4 regions of the Ornithinibacillus bavariensis genome follow, and region 3 is predicted to be linked to each of the others. Evidence: predicted binding sites of a transcription regulator. Region 3 holds the regulator's gene; each other region holds the start of a gene.
What was found. Region 3 encodes Rex, which represses fermentation and respiration genes when NADH is low (regulators of the CRP and FNR family bind a similar motif). Its sites were predicted from a motif close to TTGTGAAATATTTCACAA; they were not measured.
Positions count from the first base shown of each region.

Region 1: a site for Rex is predicted at 1,922-1,939, ahead of qoxA (cytochrome aa3 quinol oxidase subunit II). Genes of this name have one in related genera too.
Region 2: a site for Rex is predicted at 3,648-3,665, ahead of HNR27_RS06115 (hydroxymethylglutaryl-CoA synthase). Genes of this name have one in related genera too.
Region 4: a site for Rex is predicted at 3,630-3,647, ahead of HNR27_RS00950 (AtpZ/AtpI family protein). Genes of this name have one in related genera too.

Region 1 covers NZ_JBNPWZ010000002.1:554,590-560,457, forward strand. Annotated here, with positions in the region: gene qoxB (cytochrome aa3 quinol oxidase subunit I) at 1-812, opposite strand, end outside; gene qoxA (cytochrome aa3 quinol oxidase subunit II) at 885-1,796, opposite strand; gene HNR27_RS06730 (YjcZ family sporulation protein) at 2,196-2,324, opposite strand; gene HNR27_RS06735 (DUF2268 domain-containing putative Zn-dependent protease) at 2,492-3,283, opposite strand; gene HNR27_RS06740 (Hsp20/alpha crystallin family protein) at 3,396-3,857, opposite strand; gene HNR27_RS06745 (alpha/beta fold hydrolase) at 3,964-4,935, opposite strand; gene HNR27_RS06750 (S8 family peptidase) at 5,026-5,868, shown strand, end outside.
Region 2 covers NZ_JBNPWZ010000002.1:433,930-439,797, forward strand. Annotated here, with positions in the region: gene HNR27_RS06085 (Crp/Fnr family transcriptional regulator) at 61-786, opposite strand; gene HNR27_RS06090 (histidine phosphatase family protein) at 1,123-1,674, shown strand; gene HNR27_RS06095 (GNAT family N-acetyltransferase) at 1,718-2,305, shown strand; gene HNR27_RS06100 (VOC family protein) at 2,499-2,903, shown strand; gene HNR27_RS06105 (HesB/YadR/YfhF family protein) at 3,040-3,330, shown strand; gene HNR27_RS06110 (hypothetical protein) at 3,387-3,560, shown strand; gene HNR27_RS06115 (hydroxymethylglutaryl-CoA synthase) at 3,708-4,880, shown strand; gene HNR27_RS06120 (reverse transcriptase-like protein) at 5,036-5,689, shown strand.
Region 3 covers NZ_JBNPWZ010000004.1:4,162-10,029, reverse strand. Annotated here, with positions in the region: gene groL (chaperonin GroEL) at 1-1,212, opposite strand, end outside; gene groES (co-chaperone GroES) at 1,267-1,569, opposite strand; gene HNR27_RS08850 (CPBP family intramembrane glutamic endopeptidase) at 1,813-2,532, shown strand; gene HNR27_RS08845 (YdiK family protein) at 2,536-2,736, shown strand; gene HNR27_RS08840 (redox-sensing transcriptional repressor Rex) at 2,754-3,404, opposite strand; gene HNR27_RS08835 (ABC-F family ATP-binding cassette domain-containing protein) at 3,592-5,514, shown strand; gene tsaD (tRNA (adenosine(37)-N6)-threonylcarbamoyltransferase complex transferase subunit TsaD) at 5,821-5,868, opposite strand, start outside.
Region 4 covers NZ_JBNPWZ010000001.1:206,695-212,562, reverse strand. Annotated here, with positions in the region: gene atpA (F0F1 ATP synthase subunit alpha) at 1-529, opposite strand, end outside; gene HNR27_RS00975 (F0F1 ATP synthase subunit delta) at 637-1,179, opposite strand; gene atpF (F0F1 ATP synthase subunit B) at 1,176-1,697, opposite strand; gene atpE (F0F1 ATP synthase subunit C) at 1,823-2,032, opposite strand; gene atpB (F0F1 ATP synthase subunit A) at 2,120-2,842, opposite strand; gene HNR27_RS00955 (ATP synthase subunit I) at 2,860-3,234, opposite strand; gene HNR27_RS00950 (AtpZ/AtpI family protein) at 3,238-3,453, opposite strand; gene HNR27_RS00945 (S8 family serine peptidase) at 4,040-5,868, opposite strand, start outside.

The DNA of each region.
Region 1 (5,868 bases), on a different contig from region 3:
CAAAGCATATCCATTCCGCCATTGGTAGACGCGAAGAAATGTGTACCAAATTGACGGTCAAAGGTTCCCATTAATAAGGCGATTGTAAGCACTGGGAATGCAAACACAATAATAGCATTTGTAATAAGGGATGCCCATGTAAACATTGGCATTTTCATTAATTTCATTCCAGGTGCTCTCATCTTAATAATGGTAACAATGAAGTTAATTCCAGTCATCAAAGTACCAATACCTGATATTTGAAGTGCCCACATATAATAATTAATCCCGACAGTTTCACTAAAGTCGGTTCCAGCTAGTGGGAAGTAATTAGTCCAGCCAGCATCAGGTGATCCGCCGATAACAAATGATATATTAAAGAGCATTGCCCCAGTAAAATATAACCAAAAACTAATCGCATTTAAACGAGGAAATGCTACATCACGTGCTCCAATTTGAAGTGGTACTACAAAGTTCATCATACCAATGATAAAAGCCATCGCCATGAACATGATCATGACTACTCCATGTGTAGTAAATACCTCATTATAGTGCTGTGCATCTAAAAAGCTATTATCCGGTACAGCTGTCTGTAGACGCATCATGACAGCATCTACTCCACCTCGGAATAACATTAATAGTGCAGATATGATATACATAATTCCAATACGTTTATGATCAACTGTGGTTAGCCATTCTTTCCAAAGATAACCCCATTTTTTAAAATAGGTAAGTCCTATTACGATGGCAACAACCGTTAGACCAATCGCTACCATTGATGCATAGATTAAAGGACTAGCATTTGGAATAGCAAACCGTTCAAAGAATTCCATCTTTTTTACTCCTCTCTAAGATAATTGATTCTTAGAATTATAGTTTCTTAATTGGATAGCGAACGAATAGTCTTAATGAGATGAATGCTCGCTATGATCCTGATCTGATTCCATACTATGATCTTGATCTGACTCCATATGGTGATGATGACCAGCATTTTCACCTTCAGGAGCTGGCGCAAATGATAAATGAGTTCCTGTAAATGTCATTTTTCCTAAATGTCCAGGTTCTAATAATTTATTGAATTCATCTTCCGTAAGCGGTTCTGCGGTAGAATGAATCTCTCCCACCCATTTATCAAATTCATCTGGTGATAGTGCAGTAGCAGTAAATATATTTTCAGCAAATCCTTTACCACTGAAATTTGCATTTCTTCCCATGTAATCGCCTGGAGATTCTGCTACGAGATTTATTTTAGTTATCATATCAGCCATTGCATACTTTTGACCTGCAAGCTGAGGTATCCAGAAGCTTGTTATTGGCCCATAAGAGTATAAACGAAATTCAACAGGACGATTGGTAGGGAAAAAGACATAATTAACTGTCTCGACATCCTGTTCCGGATAACTAAAATGCCATTTCCAGTTAGAAGATGAAGCATAAATAATCAATGGATCTTGATCCTCATACCCATCTGGAACAGATTCTACCTCATAAGTGGACTTAACAGACATTATTGATAAAAATGTAACAATTAACACTGGAACAATTACAATAATTGCTTCCAATATTGGATTTCCTTTTATATGTGGTGGTTCATAATCATCTGGCTGCTTACTTGCACGATATTTGACCAGCATGATGATTAATAATGTTATGACGATAATAACAATGAACGCCATAGTAATAATAGAAATCCATATAACGGATGCAGTTGTTTCAGCTTGTGGTCCTTTTGGATTTAATACTAGCAAGGGCTCACAGCCAGCTAAAATGGTGGTAAGTAGTAACAACGATGAAAAAACTATCCATTTGAATCGCATGATTACGCTCCTCTCAAAGAATGATTGAACTATAATGAAATTGACAACAGTTCACTTGAACTTAGTTTTATGGCACAAAGTACCGTTATCATATCTTATTACGATGTGATAAAATGTACAATAGTTTGAGAAATACTTCACAAATTGTTCAAGAAAATATGTATTTTTTGTGGAAACAGGGCAGAATTCTTGTACAATTGAAATTCAAAAGGACATTTCACATATGATATGAAATGTCCTTTAGGATAAACGATTTATAGCCCACCTCTAGGGAATTTTCTGGTGTAACAAATCTAATCCATTTGTTGGTTGAATGTACAGAAATTTAACTACCTAGGACGGGGAAGTTTTTCCCCGCCATGTTGATAGTTTAGGTGGAAAAAGAGTAATGGTTTCACATTACAGCCAAGCAGCACCTACGATGATTAGAAGGATAAATAACACGACAATCAAAGCAAATCCTCCGCCATATCCGTAGCCAGCTCCGAAGCCGTATCCGCCATAACCACAGCCGTATCCAAATGACATACTAAAATCCCTCCTAACATTTATTCAGAATTTGAAGAGCAATATAAAATTAGTCTGGCTCTTCTCGGGTAAACACTTTTATTATCAGTGTTTGTTAATACTATATGAACCTAGAAATAATTGTGTTTGGGTTATACACCTAGGTACAAGTAAATCTGTATATTTGCCTATTTTTCTATAAAAGCAATTTTTTCTGAGGGTATCGATAATAAATCTTTGCTTTCCTTACCAGTCTGCTGGCAATAACGATTAACTAAATAGTAACCTACACAATATCCTGCCATATGAGGAAATAACTTTTTACCATAAAGAATTTCAGTAACTCGACGAGATGATTTTGGCAAGTCAGCATTTGGTTGCACAATAGATTTCCAAATTTTTTCTGCTTCCTCCTGTGTGTAATATTGCGTCCATGGGGCTTGGAGCTCTTTGCCATATCTTTCATTAACTGCTTGTTCAGCCATGCCCTCTAATACAATCACATCTAATAGGGAATAGTCCTTCTCATCTTTAGGGTTATGAGCAAGGCGGCAACAATGATTATATTCATGGGTAAAGAGTGCTCTTATTTCATCTTCGCTGTTTATATCTGAAATAAAGAGAAATAACTTATCACGGAAAGAAAGTCCAGATCTTCCATTGTATTGTTCCATTATTTGACGGTTATAGGTATTAGAAGGAAAGATGAAAATCGGTATATTATTACCTTTCCACAGTTTCGACAATTTTTCTTCTTCTTGTTGAACAATGCCCCAGACATTCTTTTTTCGTAATGATTCAACCAACGCTTCTCCATTACGCACTGGTTTGTAATACATCCCATGCTGTGTTAAATACATTGCAACATCCTTTTCGTCAGCATTATCAAAATAACTGGATAACTTTTTAAAAATTTCATCGGGCTTTTGATATGCCTTTTCAAGCCATTTATCAGTACGTATAACAGTCAATTGCTTCACTCCTTTTAATATATTGAAAGCTATAAGTTTTGCAGGGTGGGTGAAGTTGTTAATAAATACAAAAAAGAAAAGAGGATTCGACTAGGGTGGTCAAATCCTTACTAGATTTTCTTTAGGAATCATCGATTTCTATTAATCTTCTTTTCATGCTTTCAGGTTTAGGAATAGTAATCGTTAAGATTTGATTTTTGAATGAAGCTTTTATTTTGTTTTGCGGTATATCAAATGGTAGGTTAACAACTTGCTCCTTGCGATGGAAGCTTTGTCTACTAAATAGAGTTTGTTGTTTCGTATCTTCTTCTTTTATTATCCGATTATCATCTACTCGAATACGAAGCTGATTACCTGAAGCTTCGATTTGAATCTGTTCCTTCGTATAATCTCCTAGCTCTGCTTTGACAACAAAGTGTGAATCCTTTTCATACATATCTACCCAGAATGGCTTTAACTGAAATTGCTCATTCATTTGCTTAAAGGATTGGTTGAAAAAGGAATCCATTTGCCTCATAAAGTCATGTAAAGGGGTCATATCAATATCGAAGCGTCCCGGTAATCTATTCCTTCTTGCACCCATATAGTTCACCCCAGTATGGCTAATTTTTATTAACAGATTATGCTAAACACCACAAAAAGTACTGGGCTTCTTATGTAACACTTAACGAGACAAAATAAATTTTAACTTATTTATCGGAAGTGAATAAGCGTATTTGATGATAAAGTTCCAGTGGTTTTTCTTCTGTAATAAGATGACCTGCTCGTTCATATGAAATTAACCTTGCGTTTGGCAGGTCCTTTACTAATTTTTTTCCTATTGTTAAGGGGACAACCCTGTCTTCCTCGCCCCAAAGCAAGAGGGTGGGGGTATGAATCTTTTGCAGCTCTTCACTTCGTAAATCACCTTCACGATGGCGTAATAGTCTGACTAGTGCTTTCGAAAAATTTTTGTCTTGAAGCGGCCTTCCATATTCCTCAATTTGATCATTAGTTATAAGTGAATGATCATAAAAAACATTCTTTAAGTTTTGTATAACCGTTTGAGGTCCGATTTTCTGCTTAGCAAGTAAATGGAAAAAGGGTAGATATGAAATATAAATAAGTAACGATCTAGCTCTTGGTAGATAGCCTGAACTACTAAAAAGTATTAACCTCTTGACCCTATTCGGAGCTCTTTTAGCAGTATACAGTGCAATTTGCCCACCCATTGAATGACCGGCTATGTACGCTTCTTTTATAGAGAAGTAGTGCAAGCACTCTAAAACTAGATGAGCGTAATTATTAAACGAATAAATAAAGGATGTTGATTTTTCACTTTTTCCAAAACCAGGTAAGTCTATAGCAATTACCGAAAAATTATTAGCTAGTAATGGTTTTAAGCGATGGAAGGTATAGGATGATGCAACAAAGCCATGAATTAATATGATTGGAGGCTTATCCTGAATTACGTATTCACAATATATATTTGTATCTAATAGACGGATAAAGGTTTTGGTGTATTCCATATTATTCTTCATTTCACCACCAATAATAATTGTATATACAGTATAGTCAACATTGGAAGAGAAATTAACTTTTTTTCTATTCCTATATATATTCAACGCAATTCGATTTCTGTAGGAAATTTTTCCTGAATCTTTCACAATATGTCTACTCACATTTCCCAACTTTTTTAGGCTCCTTTGCTTATTTTCAACCTTTAATTTTCCGAATATAATGAAAACTGTAAGAATGAGAGGAGGAGCTTAATGAAGAAGTCTTGGTTAGGTGTGTTAATTTTTGCAACACTAGTGCTGTTATTTCCAATTGTGGGCAGTGCTCAAGCAGATGATGGGAAGTTAGAAAAACTCTCCATTAATGTCAATCCGAATCCAGCGGTAGAAAAAGAAGAGTTTGTTAAAGGTGAGGTTATTGTTAAATTCAAGGATAAGGTTGCCGTTCAATCGCAAGAAAATGTGATTAAAAATGTAAATGCAAAGGTAAAAGCAGATCTGGATATTGTTAAATCTCCGTTCTTAGTGCTTGAGGTTGGGAATGTTGATGCTGTGGTCAAGGCATTGAATAACAATCCCAATGTTGAGTATGCAGAGCCTAATTACTTACTTCACGCCACATGGACACCAAACGATCCATATTTCAGCCCTAGCTACCAATATGGGTTATTCAATACGTATGCCAGTCAAGCTTGGGATGTAGCACGGGGTAGCTCCAATCAAGAGATTGCGGTACTAGATACTGGGGTTGATTATAATCATCCTGATTTAGATGGGAAGGTTATTCGTGGTTATGACTTTGTTCAGAATGATATGGCACCAATGGATCAAAACGGACATGGCACACATGTTGCAGGAATAGCAGCTGCTGAAACCAATAATGCTACTGGTATTGCAGGAATGGCTCCAAACACAAAAATTCTAGCAGTACGCGTATTGGATGCAAATGGAAGTGGATCTCTAGCCAATATTGCTGATGGCATTATTTATGCTGCAGACGCTGGTGCTGAGGTTATTAACCTATCCCTTGGCTGTGATTGCGCTACAAAAACATTAGAGAATGCTGTTAATTATGCATGGAATAAGGGTGTTGTACTA
Region 2 (5,868 bases), on a different contig from region 3:
TGGAAAGAATAATAGTTAACGATTACTAGTTTTACTTTTACAATTCCTGTATTTTACTATTTAGTTAATGTTACAGATCTCTATAGGACATCCTTCACAGCCGATTTCACTTTTAAGATAATCGATGTCTCTAACTAAAATTTTACCCGTTTTATCAATAGAAATAACATCTAACTTTCTTAAATCGACAAGCATACGATTAACGCTTTCCCGGGTAGCTGCACAGAAATTAGCTAATTCCTGATTAGTAAGGGCTACATCAATCAATGTGCCTTCATCCTGTTCAAGACCATAGCTATTTGCTAAACGGATTAAGGTTGAATATAGTGCACCTTTTTTTCCGTTTAGTAGTAAATCTCTTATCTTTGAATGGGACTTACGCATATGGATACTGGTCCACCTCATATATTCAAAGGTTAACACTGGATTTGAAAGTAGACTTTCTTCAAGCTCATCTTTATTAATGACAAAGACCTCACCAGGAGAGAGTACTTTTGCACTTAATAAATAGTTAGGATCATCACTAAATAAGGAAAGTTCGCCAACTAAATCATCGTGGCTACATATTCGGAGGATTAACTCTTTTCCATCGGTAGTTAACTTTGAGACTTGAACAAGTCCAGAATTAACCATATAAATCTCGTTGGCACCTAAACCTTCATGGAAAAGATAGTTACCTTTATATATTTTTCTTATTGTACCTATTGAGGTTAAAAGATCTCTTAATTCAGTAGAAATTTTCTGATGTGTACTGTTACGAGATCCTAACATGAGACCAGACAGCATCGTAAACATCTCCTTTCTCTTGTGATTACCTTCGCTTTCTTTATTCTTAGTTTAGCACGGGAAGAGAGATTACTTTTGTCCTGCTCGTTACGATATTGTGAAATATGTTCATGCTAGATAATACTGAATTTAAAAGGTTAAAGAGTGAATAGGAAAATTCGATTGAAGGGGAATTCCAAGTCCAGAGTATTAATAGGTTAATGTAATGAAGAGCTGCTAGTAGTCTCTATTAAATTCTTATTTAAGCTAGAGTAAAGCTAAATAAAAAAGATTTGTTTTCTAGTAATCTGAATTATGCTAAAATTTTCCATATAACATAGGTAAGGGGACGAAATGATGACCACTATTTATTTCGTAAGACATGCTCATTCCATATATACCCCCGACGAACTGGGTAGACCACTGTCCGCTAAGGGATTAAAAGATGCAAAGCACATAACAGAACTTCTAAGAGAAAAAGATATTGACCTTGTATATTCAAGTCCCTATAAGCGAGCAATTCAAACAGTTCATGGAATTGCTCAGCATATTAGTAAACATATTATATTGGAAGATAATTTTAAGGAACGAAGACTATCGGTAGATCCTGTGGAAGACTTTCAAGCAGCTATCGAAAGGGTTTGGCACGATGATTCCTTCTCCTTTCCGGGTGGCGAATCCAATCGAGACGCTCAAAAAAGAGGATGTAAAGCATTAAAAAACATACTTGCCGAAAATGAGAGAAAAAACATTGTAATAGGTACTCATGGCAATATTATGGTACTAATGATGAGCTATTTTGACAAAACGTATGGATATCAGTTTTGGAGAACGCTAGAGATGCCAGATATTTATAAGCTTGTTTTTAAAAATTTTAGTTTAATCGATGTTCAACGCATATGGAAGTAGTTTACGTATTTTGAAATTATACGAAATAAAGGGGACAGTAATTATGCAGATAAGGACATATCAACCAGATGATGAAAAGGGATGGGTGCGCTGCAGAGTATTGGCATTTTTAGATACTGCATATTTTGATAATGTTTTGAAACAAAAGGAAGCGTATGATCATTCCGCAATTGAACTTGTTGCAGTAGAGGATAATCAAATCGTTGGATTATTAGATATAGAGTATGAGAAGGAAGAGCGCACAATTTGTTCAAGAGGATCGGGTCTTGGTGGTATGATATGGCATATTGCTGTGCATCCCGATTATCGTCGTAAAGGCATTGCTTCAGAGCTTCTAAAGAAAGGGGAAGAAATTGCAAAAGAAAAGCAGCTTAACCGCTTGGAAGCATGGACACGAGATGATGATTGGGTCAACGCTTGGTATAAGAAGAGCGGATTTAATAAGGTTGATTCTTATTTGCATGTATATTTGGAGGGAAATGAAGAGCTAAGTGGACATATAAAATACACGGTTCCCGAGCTATTTCCAGTCGTAACATTTGCACATTATGTGGGTGAGAATAAAGAACAGATAATGAAAAAGTTTAACCGCGTTCATGAATGTGTTTGTTATGAGAAGGTGCTTGTCTAGTATCATTTTTTGGAGGTTACAATAAGCAAATACAACAACCCATGTTGATGGAATTATGATGGTTTTTACAGAAGCTAATGGAGCGACAGATGGAGAGATTTATCCAAAGGATAATATCGAAGCAATTATTAAATAGAGTAATGGTTATACGATTATAAGATGTTATAGATAATTCTAGAAAGGGAGATGTTGAGTGGTTAATTATATTAAACGTGTTGGAACAACTTATTTGCCTGTTAAAGATCCAGAAAAGGCGTCCTTGTGGTATCAGGAAATACTCGGAGCGATAGAAAATTACCGGGATGAAATGAAAGCAATTTTAGATTTTGCTAATCAAAGCTTTTTCTTGGTCAAGGCGATGCCAACGGAACATATAGGATTTAAGGATGCCAATGGGAGAATACACTTTTCTTTAACGTTTGAAGTAGATGGATTGAAACAATTAGAAGAATTTCATGCCTTTCTTCAAACAAAAGAAGTAATATTAGGAGAAATCGAAGACCGTGGACATCCTGGCTACAACTTTGTGTTTTATGATTTAGATGGCAATATCTTTGATGTATGGAGTCAATTAAGCCCAAATTTTAATAAAGGTTGAGGTAGGAGGGGGGTCCTCCTTTTTCTTATGTATCAAATATGACAGGAATTTTTAAGAAATGTGAGGTCATATAGTCTGCTTTTTGAGTTAATCTATAATAGAATAGATAGTGAAAATTAATGAGTGGGGTGTACCGATGAGTTTACAAATTACAGAAGAGGCAGCGAAGTGGTATATGGATGAGATGGGTTTGGAAAAAGGGGACTATGTTCAATTTTTCTTGAAGATATATGGTGGGATTCAAACAGAGCATCCAAATTATTTTTTAGGAATATCTGTAGGCCTTGATGGAGAAATCGGTGTAAATCAACAAATAGAAGGAATTACTTTTTACTTTAATGAAAAGGATGCTTGGTTCTTGGATGAATATGATATGAAAGTAGTAATGGGGAAAGACGAAGTAGAGTATCAATTTACAAAAAAATAAGAAATGAATCTCTGGATATAATAATCCTTGATATGAAGTTCAAGGAGGAGATTATTATGTCTGAACAGAATAAGAATCAAAATCGTGATACAGGTAAACAAAAGAACCATGGAATTAAATATAATACAGAACCTAAGAAAAACGACAAACAAGATGTCGAGATAGCAAGTGATACGGAGTTTTTAAATGTTAATGGAAAGAAAAACAAACGGAAGCGTGATAATGGGTAATGGTTATCTGCCTGTCCAATAATTCTGGACGGGCTTACTTTTTTCGTTTCGATGAATTTTCATTTTGATATATAATCTATAAATCATTTGTGTGTTTTTTCACAAATGGATATAATGAAAGGGAATTGGTCAGGAGGGGAAGTCAACATGAAAATTGGTATTGATAAAATAGGATTTTATGCCCCACATATTTATGTGGATATGAATAAGCTAGCTGTTGCAAGAAACGTAGAACCAGAGAAATTTACTATAGGTATTGGACAAAGTCAAATGGCTGTTGCCCCTGTTACACAGGATTCGGTTTCTTTAGCAGCAAATGCAGCATTAGAAATTATCGATGATGAGGACAGAGAAAAGATTGACTTTGTCATATTTGGTTCTGAATCTGGTATCGATCACTCTAAATCGGGTGCTGTTTATGTGCATCAGCTTTTGGGATTAAATCCTCATGCAAGAGCAATTGAAGTAAAACAAGCTTGCTATGGAGCTACTGCTGGAATTCAAATGGCAAAAGGACATATCGCTCTTAATCCTGATAGTAAAGTGCTTGTATTAGGTTCTGATATTGCAAGATATGGTCTAAAAACTTCTGGAGAGTCTACGCAAGGCGCCGGTGCAGTGGCAATGATTATTAGCGCGAATCCAAGAATCATGGAATTAGAAGAGCATAATGTTTATCTGACAAATGATATCATGGATTTTTGGCGTCCAATATATTCGGACATGGCTTTTGTAGATGGAAAGTTTTCCAATGAACAATATATTTTATTCTTTAATAAGGTATGGGAAGCATATAAGGAAAAAGCAGGACTTCAATTAAGTGATATGGAGGCAATCTGCTTCCATCTTCCGTATACAAAAATGGGTCTTAAAGCTCTCAGAACGGTTTTAGATGAAGCTTCTGAGGATGTTCAAAATCGTTTACTGTATAATTATCAAGCTAGTACAACATACAACCGAAATGTAGGGAATATTTATACCGGTTCTCTTTATTTAAGCTTACTATCTCTACTTGAGAATAAAGAAGAATTACAAGACGGAGCTAGAATCGGCATGTATAGCTATGGATCTGGAGCAGTTGGAGAGTTTTTCTCAGGAATCTTACAGCCTGGCTTTAAGAAGCACCTTTTTGTAGAAGCTCACCAACAACTATTTGCTAGACGAAAAGAAGTGTCTGTAGAAGAATATGAGGTAATATTTGAAGAAACCCTTCCAAAGGATGGATCAGATATTGAACTAGACATAACGAAGGATCCAGCAGCGATTTGTTTAAGTGGGACAATCGATAATAAGCGTCAATATGTAAATAAATTGCGCTAACATAAAGCTCTAGGAATTTTTCCTAGGGCTTTTTTTAAAAGGTAATAATGTGTAGGTGTAATAGTTTATACCTAGCATATAAAATTGTGAATGGTTAAAGGATGTCAGGTAGAAAATAAGAGATAAGAGATAATAGATAGGATGGGAGGATAGGGATGAAGCTGTTCATCGAATGGAAATATAAAACTCCAACGGGCACAGAGATAGGATTCAAATCAGAAGAAATAACTCCGGAAAAAGCCTTATTATTAGCGGAAGACATAGTTAAAACTGGGCGAGTAAGGCAATTAACTTTATATGATCAATACGATACAACATGGACCATAAAGGAACTTAAGAAGTATGTGACAAAGGTAGAAGCTGTTCCACATGATATTACTGTATTTTTTGATGGTGGTTTCGATGGGAACACGAAGAAGTCAGGATTAGGATGTGCTATTTATTTTGAACAGGGAGGAAAACAATATCGCATTCGAAAAAATGCTCTTGTTGAGGAGTTAAATACAAATGGTGAAGCGGAGTACGCAGCATTACATTTAGCAGTAAAGGAGCTGGAATTTCTAGGTGTTCAACATATGCCAGTTATATTTATTGGTGATTCTCAAGGGGTTATTAATCAATTGAATGATGAATGGCCATGCTATGATGCTGAATTGCTGCTATGGATTGATAGAATTGAAGGGGATGTTGAAAAGCTAGAAATTAATCCAGAATTTCAATTAATATCTAGGAAGAAAAATGGTGAAGCTGATCATTTAGCAACCCAGGCGTTAATGGGTGTAGAGATATATAGTAAAAGTGAAATATGATATTAGAGTCCAATTCGTATTGGTCTCTTTTTTTGTAATATAATCCCCATTAGATCTAATTTTTATTTACAATAGTAACTAAATAGTAAACAATAAAGTGACGCCTTATAACGTTAAAATAGGAGTAATCCTCTTAACATAGATAAAAGCAAATTCTAGTAGGGTGAAGATGAATGATA
Region 3 (5,868 bases):
AGCTGCACGAGTTGAGTTTAATGCGTCTTCGATACGTAATTTACGTTCTTTTAGTTCCGTTTCAGTTGCAGCACCAACTTTGATAACTGCTACACCACCTGCTAATTTAGCAAGACGCTCTTGTAATTTTTCCTTATCGAACTCAGAAGTAGTTTCTTCTGCTTGAGCACGGATTTGAGATACACGAGCTGAAATAGCTTCTGGGTTTCCAGCACCTTCAACAATTGTTGTATGTTCTTTTGTGACAACAACTTTAGATGCGTTACCTAGTTGCTCAATAGTTGCACTCTTAAGCTCTAAGCCAAGATCTTCTGTAATCACTTGACCACCAGTTAGGATAGCAATATCTTCAAGCATTGCTTTACGACGATCACCGAATCCTGGAGCTTTAACAGCTACAGCGTTGAATGAACCGCGAAGCTTGTTTAGTACTAGTGTAGCTAGTGCTTCACCTTCAACATCCTCAGCAATTAATAATAGTGATTTACCTTGTTGAACTACTTGCTCAAGCACTGGTAAAATTTCTTGGATATTGCTGATTTTCTTATCAGTGATTAGGATATATGGATTTTCTAGAACTGCTTCCATTTTATCTTGGTCAGTAACCATGTATGGAGAAGCATATCCACGGTCAAATTGCATACCTTCTACAACTTCTAGTTCTGTAGAGAAGCCTTTTGACTCTTCGATTGTAATAACTCCATCGTTACCAACACGTTCCATTGCTTCTGCAATTAAGTTACCAACCTCATCATCAGCGGAAGAAATTGCAGCTACTTGTGCAATGGATTCTTTTCCTTCAATTGGTTTTGAAATAGCATGTAGCTCTTCCACTGCAGTAGTAACAGCTTTTTCAATACCACGACGAATACCTACAGGGTTTGCACCTGATGTAACGTTCTTTAGTCCTTCACGAATCATTGCTTGTGCAAGTACTGTAGCAGTTGTTGTACCGTCTCCAGCAACATCATTTGTTTTTGATGCAACTTCAGATACAAGCTTTGCACCCATGTTTTCAAATGCATCTTCTAGTTCAATTTCTTTTGCAATGGTTACACCATCGTTCGTAATTAGAGGTGAACCAAATTTCTTATCTAGAACAACGTTACGACCTTTAGGTCCTAAAGTTACTTTTACAGCATTAGCTAATGTATCCACACCACGAAGCATTGCGCTGCGTGCGTCTTCACTAAACTTAATTTCTTTAGCCATATATAATGCCCTCCTTAGAAATAATTGTTATTATTAATGCTTTCATTCTAATTGTTATTGAACAACAGCTAAAATATCGCTTTCACGTAGAATTAAGTATTCTTTTCCATCGTACTTCACTTCAGTTCCAGCAAATTTAGAGAAGATGATACGATCTCCCTCTGAAACCTCAAGTTGAACTCTTTCTCCACTTTCTGTGACGCGGCCAGAACCTACTGCGACAATGCGTCCTTCTTGTGGCTTTTCCTTTGCAGAGTCTGGAAGCACAATACCGCTTGCAGTCTTCTCTTCTTGCTCAACAAGCTCGATTACAACACGATCTCCTAGTGGTTTAATCATGTAGACAACCTCCTTAATTCTTTTAAAGTGTTTTTATAAAATGATTGTTAGCACTCATAACTGTTGAGTGCTAATTCCAATTAATATAATAAATAATTTTGTTTGGTTTTGCAAGCACCATGCAACGAAATTTTTTAATTTTTCTTGTACAGGTTTATTCTATTATTATATAGACGATGAATATGATACAATACACAGGAACATTTCGCATTATGTACGATACTGATAACAACCTATGTAGACTTTAAGGAGCTGTTTTCATTGCCAAAAAGGTACTGGTTGGTCATACTAACCTACATCATTGTGCAACTTTCAGGTGGTATTTATATACCAATCCTAAAACAATTTTTTTCGAATCATGCATTAATGGTATCCGTCTATTACACGATGATAGCTAGTTTTGTAATCGGGTTAATTGTTATATTGACTTTAATGAAGCCGGATATGGAATTAAAGCAAACTCGTAGTCGCCCTAGTACTGAAAATATAGCCTTATGGGCCATCCTGGGTGTTTTTATGGCTTACTTTGCACAAGCTATCGCAGGAGTAATAGAGACCAATATACTAGGTATTGAGCTTGGTTCAGAAAATACCCAAAACATTATGGACATAACAAGAGCTGTCCCATTGTTTGCGGTTATTCCAGCAATAATTGCGCCGATTCTAGAAGAAGTTATCTTCCGTAAGATTATTTTCGGATCTCTCTATGAACGGACCAATTTCTTTATTGCTGCTCTTTTGTCAGCCTTTATATTCGGGATTATCCATGGGGAACCAGAGCATCTTCTCATTTATGCATCCATGGGATTTGTCTTTGCATTCTTATATATAAAAACAAAATCAATCATCGTACCAATAATTGTCCATATGACGTTAAATACCATTTCCGTCATCGTACAATTTACTTTTTCCCCTGAGGACTTAGAGAGATTACAAAAGCAGGTAGATAGTATTCAGATGATTTTAATTGGAGGTATATAAAATATGCGATTTACTGCCAGGACAATGGCACTCATCTATTTTGCTATGGCCATTGTGTTTATATACTTTGCCGTTCGATATGCGGATGAGACGGTATGGAACTTTCTTACCATCTTCTTAGCAGTTATTGCTACACTAGATATTGTGACAGGCATTCGTTATTTACGATTACACTATAAATTAAAGAAAATAAAAAAGGGGTAGCAACATGCTACTCCTTTTTACTCACTATATAGTTCTGTTTTTTCTAGCGGGTAATGCTTTAAAAAATAGACTAATGCTTGAAGCTCTACAGCTAAATCAATATGGTGAACCCGAATATCATCTGGTACTGTAATCCTTGCAGGAGTAAAATTAAGAATCCCCTTTATCCCCTGAGCCACTAACCTCTCTGTCACACGATCCGCTTCCATAGCTGGAATAGTCAAGATAGCTACCTTCACATCATCTAGTCTCTCTTCTAGCTCATTAATATGGTAGATAGGTACACCACCAATAGTTTGTCCTACCTTATTGTCATCGGCATCAAAAGCAATTTTTATTTTCGTATTATTATTTTTCATAAAGTTATAATGAAGAAATGCCGTACCTAAATTCCCTACACCAATTAAGGCTACATCAGTAATCTCATCCTGATCCAATGTTTTACGGAAAAAACCTAGCAAGTACTCCACATTATATCCATAACCTTTTTTTCCGAGCGCACCGAAATAAGAAAAATCCCTGCGAATCGTAGCTGAATCTACTTTCACAGCATCACTTAATTCTTTCGAAGACACACGTGTTTTTCCTTGCATTTGTAAATTATTTAAAAAGCGATAATATAGTGGAAGTCGCTTTGCTGTAGCTTGTGGTATTTTATTTTGATCCAAGCTTATTCCTCCTTAATTAATGTATCCCTAGTCATCCAATCTAATCTCTAATAACATTATTTACTATATCCATTTCTATTTTAACAAATTTTTATAAGGTAGTGTGAGTGTTTTCACAATTTTGCTTATGTGTATATTGCCGAAATCGTACTTTGTAAGATAAACTGATAGTACTAGAGGTGACATTATGATAATTATGCAATTAAATGATATTTCCAAATCATTCGGTGCCGAGGAAATATTAGCTAATATAAAACTAGAGATAAAAGATAAAGACCGTATTGCAATCGTTGGCCGTAATGGTGCTGGTAAGTCAACCCTATTAAAAATTATGGCAAATGAAATGACTTATGATACTGGTGAACTTATAAAACCGAAGGACTTAACGATTGGCTACTTATCCCAGCATACTGGCTTAGAGTCAGGTAATACCATATGGAATGAAATGCTTGAAGTCTTTCAAGAATTAATTCAGCAGGAAAATAAACTTCGTGAAATGGAAGGTAAAATGGCGAACCTAGGTCAGCTAGATGCGGATGAATCTTCCAAGTTATTATCCGAGTATGATCGCCTACAGCACGAATTCGAATCAAATGGTGGTTATGCATATCAATCTGAAATAAAAGCCGTTTTAGCTGGACTTAGTTTTCTAGACTATGATGACCAAACACCAATCAATGAATTAAGTGGTGGTCAAAAAACGCGTCTTGCATTAGGGAAGCTTTTATTAAAGAAGCCTAATCTGTTAATCCTAGATGAGCCAACAAACCATTTAGATATTGAAACATTGACATGGTTAGAAAAATACTTAGTTGGCTATCCTGGTGCGGTTGTCATCGTATCCCATGACCGCTACTTTTTAGACAAGACGGTATCTATTGTGTATGAAATATCCCGCCATCGCACGAAAAAGTATCATGGGTCATATAGTGATTTTCTTAGGCAAAAGGCTTTGAACTTTGAGCAAGAAATGAAAGAATTTGAAAAGCAACAGACCGAAATAAAAAAGCTAGAAGAGTTTGTACAACGAAATATTGTAAGAGCCTCGACAACAAAACGAGCGCAAAGCAGGCGAAAACAGCTCGAAAAAATGGATCGAATAGACAGACCACTTGGTGACGAGTCATCTGCTTCCATCACCTTTGAAATTACGAAACGGAGTGGAAATGATGTACTGAAAATACAAGATCTTGCTTTTCGTTATGAAAATGAGGCAGAGCCACTATTTGAGCATGTCTCCTTTCACATAACACGTGGGGAAAGTATAGCACTTGTTGGTCCAAATGGAGTTGGTAAAACAACGTTACTAAAAAACATTTTAGGAAAGTTAAATCCATCTAGTGGAGCAATTCAGCTTGGTACGAACGTTCAAATCGGTTATTATGACCAAGAACAAGCAAATCTTAGCTCACATAAAACAGTCCTAAATGAGCTTTGGGATGAGTATCCAACAGTGAATGAAAAGGATATTCGAACCGTACTAGGAAACTTCTTATTCTCTGGTGATGATGTCTTAAAGCCAGTACAATCTCTAAGTGGTGGTGAGAAAGCCCGCCTAGCACTTGCTAAGCTTCGAATGCAAAAAGCAAATTTATTAATTCTGGACGAGCCAACAAACCATTTAGATATAGATAGTAAAGAAGTCTTAGAGGCAGCATTAATTGATTTTCCAGGTACCATCATTTTTGTATCCCACGACCGTTATTTTATAAACAAAATAGCTGATAAAGTGGTTGAAATGAAACAAGGTGGTGCTACGGTTTATCTTGGTGATTATGATTATTATTTAGAAAAGAAGGAAGAAGAGGCCGAGCTTGAGCGTTTACAAAATGAAGATAAGCATGACAAGAAACCAAATGAAAAACGGTTAAGCTTTAAAGAAGAGAAAAAGCTTCAAAGCGAGCAACGGAAGCGTGAAAGACAAATCGCCAATTTAGAAGAAACGATTGAAAAATTGGAAGAAGAATTAGTACAGCTTGAGGAAAAAATGACCGAGCCAGAAGTCTATGAAAACCACGAGAAGGCTTTGGAATATACCAATAAGACGAATCAGGTAAAACAAGAAATTGAAAAGCTAATGGAAGAATGGACAGCTTTACAGGAAGAATAAAGACAAATAGCTTTTAAAATAGATAATCAGACTAAAATGCCATCACAATGATGGCATTTTTTTATATAGGTTAAGGGAATGAATAGATATTATGTATGAAGGATTGTAGATGCAAACTGCTCCGAATGAAATGATGACCTTATCCACAATCCATGTTCCTTATAAACTCTTTTATTATCAATTATCAACAAAGTTATGCACATTATCCACAAATCAAACAAGAGTTATCCACTACTGTTGTCAACAGGTAAAAATCTATTTTACCAAAGTATATAAAAAAACATCCACAATAGCTGTGGATATTTTTTATTTTAATAGTAACGATGGATTCGCATTTAAATCTAAACCTGCTCG
Region 4 (5,868 bases), on a different contig from region 3:
TTGTTTTACCTGTTTGACGGTCACCAATGATTAACTCACGCTGACCACGGCCGATTGGTACTAATGCGTCAATCGCTTTAATTCCAGTTTGTAATGGCTCATGAACAGATCTACGATCCATTACTCCTGGTGCTGGAGATTCAATTGGACGGAATTTAGTTGTTTCAATTGGGCTACCACCATCAATTGGTTGTCCTAATGGATTAACAACACGTCCGATTAATTCCTCACCTACTGGTACTTGCATGATTCGTCCTGTACGACGAACTTCATCGCCTTCTTTAATCTCTGTGTAAGGGCCAAGGATAATGATACCGACGTTAGACTCTTCTAAGTTCTGAGCCATACCCATTACACCGTTTGAAAATTCAACAAGCTCTCCAGCCATGACATTGTCAAGACCATGAGCACGTGCGATACCGTCACCAATTTCAATAACTGTTCCGACATCACTTACTTCAATATCTGAATCGAAATTTTCGATTTGCTGTTTTATCAGTTTACTGATTTCTTCAGCTTTGATGCTCATACCATTTCACCCCTATCATCAAATGTTCGTTAGAAAAACTCACATTCGCTCGCTTTTTGGCGAATGTGGTAGTTTTTCTTATGCAGAAGGAAAGTTTATATACTTTCCTAACTGCCAAGTTTCATATTTTGCTCAATGCGTCGTAATTTTCCACTTATCGTTCCATCGTAAATGGTGTTTCCCATTCGGATCTTCATACCACCGACAATGGATGGGTCAACAATATTTTCTAGCTTGACCACCGATTTATTAAGACGTTTTGCAAATGAGGTTTCCAACTCTGCTTTTTCTGCATCTGATAACTTACGAACGGAATATACTTTACCTTGTGCAATTCCTGAAGCATCATTGACAAGTGCTACAAAAGCATCAACAATCTGAGAAACAATTCCTATACGATGACGTTCAACTAGAAGTTTTAATGTGTTTAAGACGTCGACTGAAACTCCTTTGAATACTTCATCAAGGAATAACCTCTTCTTTTCGTTTGTAACACGTGGATGGATTAGGAATGCATTTAACTCCCTATTCTCATGAAAAACCTGATTCACAACACGTAATTCTTCTGTAATTTCACTAAGTGTTGCTTTTCCACTACCGAGTTGAAAAAGAGCATCTGCATAACGTTTGGCAACTACTGCTTCACTCATCGCTCTTCTCCTACCTCTTTAATATAGTCATTGATTAACTTTTCTTGATCTTGTGCACTTAGTTCTTTTTCAATTACCTTACTTGCAATTAGAACAGATAAGGACGCAACTTGATCTTGAAGTGCTTGAAGTGCTTTTTCTTTTTCGTTTTGAATTTCTTCTTGTGCTGCTTTTTTGATACGATCTGCTTCCTGGCGAGCTGATTCGATAATATCTTGCTCTTGCTTCACACCAGCAGTTTTAGCATCTTCTATAATTTTTTGTGCTTCTAATTTCGTTTGTTTTAACTGATCTGCCGCTTCTTTTGCTGCCTTTTCAGCATCTTTACGGCTCTTTTCTGCAGCTTCAATTTCATTCGCTACATATTCTTCACGTTTTTTCATCATGTTCATTACTGGTCCCCAAGCGAACTTTTTCACTAGGAATAGTAATAGTGCGAAGAAAAATAGCTGAACGAGCATGTCACCAACATGGAATCCCCAGATTACTACTGACGAGTATATAGTGAATGCCTGCACTGAATTCACTCCTTTCAACCTGATTCAAACAATCAACAAAAGTGTTCACGTAATCATTCTAGTAAAAACAACGGCGAAGTTTCATGGGAAAGTCTTCGCCATTATCAAGTTTAATTATCAAATTATTACATTACCATTAATGCGATAACTACTGCGATGATAGGCATAGCCTCTACTAGACCTACACCAATGAACATTGTAGTTTGAAGTGAACCTTTAAGCTCAGGTTGACGAGCGATTCCTTCTACTGTTTTACTAACGATTAAACCGTTACCAATACCTGCACCAAGTGCCGCTAAACCTACCGCTATTGCTGCTGCTAATGCTCCTGACATAATATAAATCCTCCTCATAATATATAAATAATTTTTTAATATTTTCCGGTTTTAACAGAATACTATTAAAACTGGTTAATTAATGAATTAGTGTTCCTCACTTACCTTATGGGAAATGTAAACCATAGATAGCATTGTGAAGATAAATGCTTGGATTCCTCCAATAAATACAGAGAATCCTTGCCATGCTAAGAATGGAATTGCCCCACCTATAAATCCTAATACTCCAGATGAAGTTAAGCCTACTAATAATGCTAGTAATACCTCACCGGCATATAGGTTACCAAATAGACGCAAGCCTAGTGTCAAGGTGTTTGCAAACTCTTCAATTAGTTTTATTGGAAATAAAAACGGTAGTGGACGAAAATAATCTTTGATATATTCTTTTCCACCGCGCAGTTTGATTCCATAGAAATGAGATAAGACGATTACCATAGCTGCTAATGTTAGGGTTAAACCTGGATCGGCAGTTGGTGATTTCCACCAAGTGCTATTTTCATATACTCCATTTGTGACAACACCAAGCATATTACCAACTAGAATATAAGAAAATAGTGTTAGTGCTAATGGTAAGAATAGCTTACCAGTCTTCCAATCCATCGTGTCATTTACGATTCCCTTAACAAAATCTAGAATCCATTCCATCACGTTTTGAGCACCAGTTGGTTTCATTTGTAGCTTTCTAGCACCTAAAACCGAAAGAACAAATACAATTAATGATGTTACAATAATCATAAATACATTCGACAAGTTGAAATCAAGCCAGCTAATTCCAAAGACGTCATGTACTATCGGTGCCCCATGATCCATACTTATTCACCCCTCTTTCAAGCACTATCCTTATTTTTAAAAAGAATAAAGTCTATCATAATGACTATATAAGAAGTCATTAATCCAATTATCACTGCAATCATTTGAAAATACTCTTCATAACGAAGGGCAATAATGACTGCTAAAGCAACTGCTGCTAATCTTGAAATGGTACCTATTCCTCGTGCCTTTTCTTTCTTTGCTACTGCTTCTGTAAATTCAATTGTTTTCTTTTGTAATAGATATAGATTGTAGAAGCTAATGGTGCTTCCCAAGAGAAGCCCGAGGAAAATACGCATATAAGGAGTAAAGCCTGCACCAAGCACGAATATCGCTAGTAGATAGAGCATCCATTTACGCTGACGGGTCATCATCATTTCATTGGTTGTCATTTGTTACTCTCCCGCTTCCGTAAATTTCTTAACAGTTGCAACCATTCCATAGATTCCGGCTGCTAGCCCTAGTAATAAACCAATTATTGTGAAAATTGGTTTTGAGGAAACTAGTTTATCGAGATAGATACCAGAAAATATTCCTAGAATCGTTCCACCTGCTAAATTAGCAGAAACCGCACTTGCTAACACAATTGCTTTTTGTGGTTTAATCCCCATACGAAAACCTCCTCTAGTAAGAGATTACTGGGGTTACATTTCAATAAATTTTCAAGTATGTGAAGGTATGTAAAAAATCAAGACAGAACTACCAAATTATACTTGAAAACCCTATCATTCCACACTAAGTCAGTTTACCCTAGCAAGCGTTAACTTGTCAATTGATATCCAAGGAATTTTGACATATTTCACGCCTACCAATTTTTGTCCAGTCAATTAACCTTCAAATAGGATTGCCTGTGATGAATATTACTTACATTTATTATATAGGAATAACGAGTTCCAGTTAGTGACAGTTTTGTGAACGAAAGTGTCTCAGTTAAGCATTCAATCTAGGAATGGAGAAATATTTAATTTTTGTTTAGATTATGATTCTCCTATTATGTTTGCAGTGCCATTCGGGTAGTCATGTTGAGGCATGGGGCAATTATACTGCTAAGCACATGTAAGGAGAGGCCAGCTATTTTCATCATGAGTTCGGCGACTCCGCTGTGATCCAGCGAAGTTCGGCCGAATTTTCTTGGATATACTCCGTACTCTGTTTGTTTCCAAAAGGTTATTTAAAACGCCTTAACTACTTATTTTATCAATTACTACCAGGTTCAATCACCAATTCTGTTTCATAGCTTTCATACGTTCCATCTTCCAATTGAACAGTAATCACGGCTAAATAATTACCAGGTTTTCCGAGCTTCCTTTTTTCTACATACCCTTCATTCAACCCTATCTTGGTATCCTCCAGGTGGAATAAGGTTCTATCGAAAATTAAGGTCTGTGGATCATATAGCTCCACATCTACATTCTGAGTCTCTTCTGTAAGATATAGTCTGTAGATAAATTCTTCCTCTGAAAAAGGTTTAAGTGTAAATTCGAATCCTACTGCCTTCGGATAATCAGCTGTTTCATTTATAAATAAATAAGGAAGGTGGTAGGAATTCTTTTCTGATTGCAACTCTAGCCACCCTTGATGTATCCCTTTGTCCAGAAGTGGAGAGGTTATTCCAAGCTTAACAGGAATGTCTCTTTTCTCACCTGCTTTCACTGTAAAAGAAAGAGGTAAATTCCAGTGGAGACCTTTTTCCTTTTTAGGAACATGAAAGGAAAAACTTCTTGTTTTATTGGAAGTGTTTTCAATTGTGAGCATTACGGTTTGTTCTTCTCGGTAATCGTTAATTTTCCCAAATGCAATTGATGGATTATATATAATGACCGGTGCATTTATCGCGTCTTTTGGATTAATTTTTCCCATCCCTTGAACAATTGGCTCTAATGGGGTTCCTTTACTGTCATTTACCCTAATAGCAGTTGTTTTAATCGCACCAAAGATTTTTTGATTGCTCCAGCTAGGATGTGCTTCCTTCATCAGTGCGATAACTCCTGATACATGTGGTGCTGCCATACTTGTACCCTGTAATGGTAAATAACCTCCTGGGACAGTGCTTAATATATTTGTTCCAGGTGCGAGTATATCCGGTTTTATTTCCCAGTTAATGGTAACTGGTCCTCTGGAGCTAAAGGCTGCAATACCGTCTTCTGTTTTTTCATAGATTGTTTCAATGTATGGATGTTTGTTTTCCTCCATGTACTTTTTCAGCCATTCACCATCTTTTTTAGATAGTGAGATAACTGGAATCTTAACTGGTTGTTCATCATTCGTAATTGCACCTTGAAATGGGTCGTCCTCATTGTTATATATAATCGCGGCAATCGCGCCTTTTTCTTCTGCTTGTTTGGCTAAATCATAGAAGGGAATTTTTCCACGTTGAATGAGAGCTATTTTTCTATCTAAATCTGCTGCATTTCCAAGAGCTATTTCATAATCCTTTGAAAGTCTCCAAGGAACGGATCCCACCATTGGATTAATCGGTATTTTTTTATCCTCAAAGGCAGGAGATAGTATTGGGATGGTTTGCGCGTTAGCAAAAGCTCCTACAGCAAGGGCTTTTGATGCAGTTGCTGGGGCACCTACCGTCCAATTATCTGGACCACTATTTCCATTTGCAATCACAACAGCTACACCAAGCTCGCTTGCACGATTCACTGCTACACTAGTTGGATAATCAGGTCCATTAACGGAATTACCAAGGGAAAGATTAATAACATCTACCCCATCCTTTACTGCCTGCTCCATAGCAGCGATAACCTGAACGGAGGTTCCGCTTCCACCAGGGCCAAGTGCGCGATAAGCACGAATTTCCGCATTCGGTGCAACTCCCTTCATTGCTCCATTTGCCGCGATAATTCCCGCTACATGACTTCCATGCTGTGTTGGCATGCCTTCTGCCTCAAGTGTTTCCATTGGATCATCATCTAAATCTACTAAATCATAACCACCTGTATAGTTCAGCTTTAAGTCTTGGTGGTTATAGTCCACCCCGGTATCAACTACACCAACAACAACACCTTTTCCCGTAT